2 regions of the Virgibacillus sp. Bac330 genome follow, and region 1 is predicted to be linked to the other one. Evidence: riboswitches for the same ligand, from Rfam matches in the RefSeq annotation. Region 1 holds a riboswitch; the other holds the start of a gene.
The links. Region 1 has a riboswitch for thiamine pyrophosphate ahead of thiW (energy coupling factor transporter S component ThiW). Riboswitches for the same ligand answer to the same signal wherever they lie in the genome.
Positions count from the first base shown of each region.

Region 2: linked by a shared signal. The riboswitch ahead of D9780_RS00055 (lipoate--protein ligase family protein) and the one ahead of thiW (energy coupling factor transporter S component ThiW) in region 1 are both predicted to bind thiamine pyrophosphate.

Region 1 is NZ_CP033048.1:216,097-220,663, reverse strand. Features, by position in the region: gene D9780_RS00955 (ABC transporter ATP-binding protein) at 1-971, opposite strand, end outside; TPP riboswitch at 1,615-1,721, shown strand; gene thiW (energy coupling factor transporter S component ThiW) at 1,960-2,454, shown strand; gene thiD (bifunctional hydroxymethylpyrimidine kinase/phosphomethylpyrimidine kinase) at 2,594-3,400, shown strand; gene thiM (hydroxyethylthiazole kinase) at 3,397-4,170, shown strand; gene thiE (thiamine phosphate synthase) at 4,268-4,567, shown strand, end outside.
Region 2 is NZ_CP033048.1:9,463-14,029, forward strand. Features, by position in the region: gene D9780_RS00040 (PTS transporter subunit EIIC) at 1-73, shown strand, start outside; gene D9780_RS00045 (N-acetylmannosamine-6-phosphate 2-epimerase) at 75-773, shown strand; gene D9780_RS00050 (MurR/RpiR family transcriptional regulator) at 785-1,591, opposite strand; TPP riboswitch at 2,074-2,181, shown strand; gene D9780_RS00055 (lipoate--protein ligase family protein) at 2,536-3,354, shown strand; gene lipA (lipoyl synthase) at 3,347-4,291, shown strand.

The DNA.
Region 1 (4,567 bases):
TTTTCATGTAAAAAGCATCTACTTGTGCGGTTATTTTCTAGTTCATATAATGGAGGGTTTGCTTGAAAACATGGTGCAAATGCCCATTCACAACGAGGTGCAAAACGACAACCTATCTTTTCCTTCTGTGGCTTAGGAACCGTACCTGGAATAGAATATAATTGTTGTTCTGTTTTCTTCACATTTGGTAATGAACGAATTAATCCTTTTGTATAGGGGTGGTTAGGATATTTTAATATTTCTCTCGTCGTCCCTTCTTCGATGATTTGCCCAGCATACATCACTGCGACGCGATCACAAATCTCTGCAACGACACCTAAATCATGTGTGATGAACAGAATAGCTGTCTGCTTTTCTTGATTTAACTGTCGCATTAAATCGAGTATTTGTGCCTGTATCGTTACATCAAGTGCTGTTGTTGGTTCATCCGCTATTAACAAATCTGGTTCGCAAGCCATCGCCATTGCAATCATGACCCGCTGTCGCATTCCACCTGATAATTGATGCGGATAACTAGCGACAATAGCATTTGCCCTAGGAATTCCAACAAGTTCTAATAATGTAATCGCTTTGTTACGCGCTTCTTTTTTGCTTGTTTTTTCGTGTAGTCGAATCGCTTCTATCATTTGATTACCAATGGTAAATAAAGGATCTAAAGATGTCATTGGTTCCTGAAAAATCATAGCAATTTCATTTCCCCGTATCTGTTTCATTCTTTTAGGAGAAGCTGATACGATATTTTCCCCTTTAAAATAAATGTCACCACTTACAATTTTGCCAGGCGGGCTAGGTATTAATTGCATGATGGATAAGGATGTGACGCTTTTTCCACAGCCCGATTCTCCAACAATACCAACGACCTCTCCTTTACATACAGATAAACGAACCCCATTCACAGCGGGAACCTCCCCTTTTTCCGTAAAAAAATGCGTATGGACATCTTTTAGTTCCAGTATGACTTCTTTGGACATTCTGATTTCACCTCGTTTCTTACAAATTTCCACCACTCTAAAGCACCTCAACTTTAGAAATAGATAGTTTCTTGCCATATATTTGCGGTGGATGTTGTCATGCCTTTACATTTTAAACTCGCAAATAGGTATCTTGTTAACAAACTAAAAATTCAGTCTATTGAAACAGTTTTTTCCCCGGTTCATTATCACCTGTAAGGAATATCTTGCATTTACTTATTTTGTAATAGATTTGTTCCCCCTCCTTTCACTTTCTGATTTATCCTTCTATAATCTCATGGAGTAGATCACCACCTCTTCATGAAAGCGTTTCTAATATACCGATGAAAAACTAGGATTTTAGAACCATCTTGTAATGCTTATCATATTCATGTCCACATGAAATTATTAACCTTTCTTTTAAAAGTTTTGAATATGTTTTAACTTCATCTATAAAAGATGGACCGTAATTTTATAGAAAGTGGATTTGCAGGCCATTATTCAAAACAGGCAATTATTTTCCCTTTACAACTATCTCTAAACCACGCAAGTACAATTCAAGGTAATAAAGATGCGGAAAGGTACTAGCTTTTTCCATGACAAACATCTACCATTTTGTTAAGCTTGATGTGTTAGCGTTTAATATTTTAGTAGAATATTTTATAAGAACTACTAGGGGAGCCTATCATGGGCTGAGAAGAAGCAATAGCTTCTGACTCTTATTGACCTGATCTGGTTAAGACCAGCGGAGGGAAGTAGTAGAGATTCTCTTTCTATATTTCTTCTTCTAAGTCAGGTTCTGTCTGGGGTCTGACTTTTTTTGCATGTTAGGAAAAGATAAGGTTTATAGGATGAGTAACATGGCGTTATGCTTGTTCCTTTTGTTCTATTCTATTCGTCGACAACGACTTCTCGTTTAGAATGAAAGAAACCTTACAGCAACTTCTATTAAAAATGCTGTTCTTCACTACTTTCCTCTTAGTAAAATAGACAAAAGCAAGGTGATGCTATGAAAAAAACATACACATTAACATTAATGGCTGTCTTTGTTGCTATTGGCACACTAGCAGCACAATTTCTTTGGTTCCCTGCTGGATTTGCCAAAGCGTACCCCGTGCAACATGCTGTTAATGTGATGGCAGCTATTACGTTAGGACCTGGACCTGCTGTAATAATAGCTTTTATGATTGGTCTGTTACGAAATATGCTAGGACTTGGAACTTTATTAGCATTTCCAGGAGCCATGGTAGGAGCATGGTTTGCAGGTTTACTGTATCGTAGATTTGAGAAGAAACGATGGGCTGTCATTGGAGAAAGTATAGGGACTGGAATTGTAGGATCCTTGCTTGCCGTACCCATTGCTCGCTTATTCATGGACAGTAGTGCCGGAGCTCTATTCTTTGTCCCGTCATTTTTAGCAAGTAGCATTTCTGGAGCTTTTTTAGGGTGGTTTATTGTTTCACGCGTGAATACAGATAAGCTGATTCGTATACAAAGGCAGTAATAAACTGGCTTTAAGTCCAAGACTATATGATAACTATTTATATGTTTGGGAATCATTCTAGATAGTAGTTCGCTCGAAAATGAGCCATCATGGTTCACGAAATATACTGGCAATTATATAAAGAAAGGAAGCGAATAATTTGAAACCAATTCCATGTGCATTAACGATTGCAGGAACTGACCCAAGTGGAGGTGCAGGTATTCAGGCAGATCTGAAAACATTTCAAGAGTTAACTGTTTATGGTATGTCCGTCATCACATCGATTGTTGCACAAAATACAACTGGTGTACAAAATGTCCACCATATCCCTATTGATATGATAGATGAGCAATTGCAATCTGTTTTTTCTGACATGCCTGTACACAGTCTAAAAACAGGCATGATTGCCAATGAATCGATGATGCGCGTCATCCAAAAACAACTTACTAGTACAGACGCATACTACGTCATGGACCCTGTTATGGTTGCTACTAGCGGCGATCCTTTAATTGCCGAAGAAGCAAGAGATTATTTAAAAGAACAGCTTCTACCTTTAGCAACTGTTGTTACGCCAAATATTCCAGAAGCAGAATTTATTACTGGCAACAAAATCCATGATGTTAACGATTTACAAGAAGCAGCCAAAGAAATGGTGGATAAACATGGTGCTCGGGCTGCCCTAGTAAAAGGTGGACATATGCATGGAGATGCCATTGACTATTTATATGATGGACATAAGATGCATACCTTTCACTCCAAACGCTTTGACACAACAAGTACGCATGGCACTGGTTGTACGTACTCGGCAGCCATTACCGCTCATTTAGCTAAAGGCCTGCCGTTATATGAAGCGGTAAAAGAGGCTAAACAATTTGTTACAGCAGCTATTAAGCATTCTTTCCCATTAGGCGCTGGGAACGGCCCTACCAACCATTGGGGAATTCGTGAAGAAAGGGTGAAACAATGAATACATCAATTATAGAGCAAGTTAGGGAGGCCAATCCGTTAATTCACAATTTGACAAATGAAGTCGTGATGAATTTTACTGCTAATGGTTTACTAGCTTTTGGGGCTTCACCGATTATGGCAAAAGCAACAGAAGAAGCAGAAGAAATGGCGTCCATTTCTAATGGTGTGCTTATAAATATTGGTACATCAACATTGACAGAGCTACCAGCAATGAAGCTTGCTGGTAAAGCCGCCAACAAAAAAGACATCCCAGTAGTACTAGACCCTGTTGGCATTGGCGCCACATCATTTCGTAAAGATGTCGTTAAACAATTATTACAAGAAGTACAATTTACTGTTATTAAAGGAAATGCAGGCGAAATGGCTAAGCTAGTTGATATGCCATGGGAAGTAAAGGGGGTAGAATCTGTCGGAGATGGTGATGGCAAAGAGATTGCTAAAAAAGTAGCCAACATGTATCATACGACTGCTGTAGTAACAGGAGAGACGGACTATATTTGTAGTAACAATGAAACAGTAATAGAAAACAGAAGCGGGCATGTCTATTTGGAAAAAATTACAGGTGCTGGTTGTTTGCTAGGCTCTATTATAGCTGCTTGTCTAACTACAGATGCGAAAGTAGAAGAACAAGCATTTGCAGCCGTACAATTTTATGGATTAGCAGCCGAGTATGCTGCTAAACAAGAGCATGTTCAAGGTTCTGGCAGCTTTCTTCCGGCCTTTATTGACGCATTGTCCAATGAAATAGATCAACTTAACACCAAATAATATGTAGAAAAACTTTCCTTTCGCAAAAGCTAAACGTTAAGTAAATAAGGAGGCTAGAGGCTTGCATTTACAAACAGCTTTACGTAAATATTTCATCATGGGAAGCCAAAATTGTGATCGAGACCCGAAGCAAGTTTTAAGAGAAGCGATTCAGGCAGGTATTACAGCTTTTCAATATCGCGAAAAAGGATCTGATGCTTTATCTGGCAACCAAAAAATACAATTAGGAAAAGAATTGCGCGCTATCTGTTGTCAACATAACATTCCGTTTTTTATCAATGATGATGTAGAGTTAACAGAAGTTTTAGAGACTGATGGCATACATGTCGGTCAAGATGATAAAGACGCAAAAGAATTGCGCCAACAGTTTCCAAATAAATGGATTGGACTTTCTGTT
Region 2 (4,567 bases), 210 kb from region 1:
AATTCAAGTAATCTATGGCCCAGAGGTAACGACGATTAAAAACAATATTGAGAAGACAATGGGAGATTTGTAATATGTATGTTAAACAACTAGAGAATCAGCTAATTGTATCTTGTCAGGCGTTAGAAGATGAACCACTGCATTCTTCAGAAATAATGGCAAAAATGGCCTTAGCAGCTGTACAAGGTGGTGCTAAAGGTATTCGAGCCAACTCAGTAGCTGATATAGAAGCAATAAAGCAACAAGTAAACGTTCCAATTATTGGTTTAATTAAACAAGATTACAAGGATAGCGATGTTTATATTACACCAACAAAAAAAGAAGCGTCCGCTTTGCTAGATGCAGGTGCAAATATTATTGCAATGGATGCAACGATGCGAAAGCGTCCAGAAAACGAAAACTTAGAAGAAATGATACGCTTTATCAAGGAGCAATCTGATGATACCGAGCTAATGGCGGATATATCTACAGTAGAGGAGGCAAAACGAGCGGAATCGCTAGGTTTTGATTGTGTATCGACGACCTTAGTAGGATACACACAAGAAACGGCAGACCAACATATCGCAGCCAACGATTTTCAATTATTGCGTGAGATGCAATCAGTAATATCCATTCCAGTTATTGCTGAAGGAAAAGTTAGTACACCAGAAACAGCTCTAGCAGCTCTTAGGAATGGCGCTTTTTTTGTTGTAGTTGGTAGTGCCATTACTAGACCGCAATTAATTACGGAAACCTTTGTAGATGAAATTCAAAAATATAGTAGTAACCATTAAGTTGGTTACTGCTATATTTTTTTGTATTCTTCTAATTTAGCTAGGGTCTGATTATAAGTAGCATGTGCCTGTTCATCTGTTAAAAGCATCATACTAAGAATGTCTAAACAAATTAGAATAGATAATTGACTGTTCATAAAACCTTTTGCTTGATAGTGCTGAATACTTGTAGTGTATAGAATCGCATCAGATTGATGTGCTAAATTTGTTTCGGAAAAATTTGTAATAGAGACAATTTTTGCTCCTTTTGATTTGGCGATGTGCACACTATCGATCACTTCTTTCGTTTGACCAGAAGAAGATATCGCAATAACGACATCACTTTTGGTAAGAATCGAGGCATTAATAACCATTGCGTGCGAGTCTGTATGTGTATCTACACTATACCCCATTCGAGTTAATCTTATTTTTAGTTCCTCAGCAGATAAGCCTGAACTGCCAATACCGTAAATATGAATTCGATTTGCCTCCTGTATCCAGTTGGAGACACGTTCATAATCATTCATGGTTGCTATCGAATGTGTGGATTTAATGACAGAATGATAAACTTGAGCCGCTATGTCTATTACTTCATCCGACTCCACTGTCTGTTCGACCGCATCTCGTAATAATATTTTAAATTCTACAAAGTTACTTACGCCTACTTTTTTACAAAAACGCGTAATCGTAGCTACGGAAACATCGATACGACTTGCTAAATCTTTAATATGTATATTTAACATATGTTGACTATTATTAATGACATAATCAGCTACTTTTTTTTCCGTTTTACTTAAGGTTTGATATTTTAACAGAACTTCATCGAGAATCGAGTTCATTTTTGTAGCCTCCATATTAGATCATTTTTTAAAACCATTTACCCCGTAAGATTTCCAATCCAAGATTGGAAGAAGTGAGCTGAACAAGTCTAAGTGGGAACAGCTAAATCTCTTTTCGTAAGAGACCTTTAGGTCATACCCTTGGGCTACTAAACAATTGGCGGGGGTGAAACAAAACTCTCCCCCAACGAATTGAAGATTTATTAGATGTAGGTAACGAGTTAAATTTAACTCTGTATAGAGTGATTTTTAACGTGCTTATAAACCATGATTTTCTTTCCTAATAATATTATATAAGAGCATGGATTTAAATGCGAATGCAGTATTTATGAGTAGAGTTGTTTAAGCGCTAGGATCATTTAATATATACGGACGTATTTAATAAATTCACACTTTACATTTTTTTGTATTATTGCTAACCTTAACTTAGCTAAAATAAAGTTTTTTTAAAAGCATTGCAACAAGCAAATTTTTTCTTAAACTGTTAACACTAGGGGAGCTAGTTGATGAGCTGAGAGGAACGGTGCACGTTCTGACCCTTTGTACCCGAACAGGATAATGCCTGCGTGGGAAAGTGTGGTCATACCTGACTGCATTTCACGTAAGCGGAATGCGGTTTTTTATTTTTGTATATAACGTGCTGTAAGATTTCAATCTCCATTTAGGATAGGTAAGTAGCAAGTCTAAATATTAAATAAGAGCAAGTTGCGTCTAAGTCCCTTTTGTGTAACAGATTTTTGATACATATCCTGGCATGATAGGTAAACTTAAATTTTAGCATGTAACATATAAAAATAGGTAGCTTTCGCCATAAGACTTGGCGTTATGATGATTTTCTAATAAAATGAATGATAGGTAAAATATTACATTAAATAGTAGTCCATTTGACAATTATGGTATAACCTTCCACATACAAAATTTGACTTTACTGGAGGCGGTTGTAAATGAAAGAGCAATGGGGATTTTTAGAAAATGTACCTCATGATGCTGCGATCAATATGGCATTAGATGAGGCACTATTGCATTGGCATAAAGAAGGGAAAATACCTCCAACATTACGCTTTTATCAATGGAGGAAACCAACGCTTTCTGTTGGGCACTTCCAAAAGATAGCAGGAAAAATTGATTTAGATGGCATAAAGAAACATCAATGCCAATTGGTTCGCAGAATGACTGGAGGAAGTGCTGTGCTTCATGACGATGAATTGACATACAGCATTGTTATTTCAGAGTCACATCCAGCAATTGCTTCCTCTATTCGTCAAGCCTATTATGATTTATCAAAAGGGATTTTGGAAGGGTATAAAAACTTGGGCATTGAAGCGGGGTATGCGGAATTAGCTTCAAAAGAAAGAAGCAATATTTGTTTTGAACGCCCAGCATTTTATGAAATGGTTGCAGATGGTAAAAAACTGTCAGGGAATGCGCAAACGAGAAAAAAAGGCGTACTTCTTCAGCATGGCTCTATTCCTATTTCCATGGATATAGACATGTTGTTTGATATGTTTGTTTTTCCAAGTGAAAAATTAAAAGCGCGAAAGAAACAAGCTTTTTGGAATAAAGCGACAACGATAAATCGAATCTTGCAAAAAGATGTATCCTATGATACTGTAAAAGCCGCATTTAAAAAAGGTTTTTCAGATGGGCTAGGTATTGAACTTACCAAATTTTCATTAACAAAAAGTCAGTGGAATGAAGTGTATCAGTTAGCTGAAAAAGAGTACGCCAATTTACCATTAGAAGGAGTGGTTTCACATGTCTAAAAACAGTACAACTTTAAGAAAGCCCGAATGGTTAAAAACGAAAATTAATACGAACCAATCTTATCGTGGTTTGAAAAAGCTTATGCGTGAAAATCGCTTAAATACCGTTTGTGAAGAAGCTCGTTGCCCGAATATTCATGAATGTTGGAGCGAGAGAAAGACAGCAACTTTCATGATTTTAGGAGACACGTGTACGAGGGGATGTCGTTTTTGTGCTGTTAAAACAGGGCTACCGAATGAATTGGATTGGGGAGAGCCAGAGCGTGTAGCAGATTCCGTTGAAATCATGGGGTTAAAGCATGTTGTAGTTACAGCTGTTGCTCGAGATGATTTAAATGATGGTGGGGCAGCTGTTTTTGCAGAAACGGTGCGAGCAATTAGACGGAAAAATCCTGGTTGTACGATTGAAATTCTTCCTTCTGATATGAAAGGCGACTATGAAAGTTTACATACGCTTATGGATAGTGAACCAGATATTTTTAACCATAATATTGAAACGGTGCGAAGGTTAACAAAACGAGTACGTGCGCGAGCGATGTACGATCGGTCACTCCAGCTTTTACAGCGAGTAAAGGAAATTCGACCAAACACGCCAACAAAATCAAGTATCATGGTTGGTTTAGGTGAAGAAAAAGAAGAAATCATTCAAGCGATGGATGATTTACTCGCGCATCAAGTAGATATTATGACAATTGGTCAATATTTACAGCCGACAAAGAAGCATTTAGCAGTTGAACGTTATTATCATCCAGATGAATTTGAAGAATTAAAGCAAATTGCTTTGGAAAAAGGGTTTAAACATTGTGAAGCAGGCCCTTTAGTGCGTTCTTCCTATCATGCCGATGAACAAGTAAGCAAGACCTCTGCACAACGAAGAATTGATTATATGAAAGGGTATGAAAATCAAGAAAACAAGCAAGTTGATTTTCAATTTTAATATTAACAAAGGTTATCTAATTGTAAAATATTAAACTTTATCGTACAGGGATCCAATTTTTTGCCAAGTTATGTTTCTATTAAGAGCCACTTTTATCAAGTCCTTCTGTTTATTAAGGAGGACTTTTTTATTCTTATATCTATTGTCGTGCACAAGAACGTAAAATTGGATCCTAACAGGTTTTTGTAAAAGAACATGCTATCTTATAAAATGAATGTTAATGAGTGGAAGCTACTCTCTACCTACTTATTGTAATTATCCCAAGGGAAGGGCTTA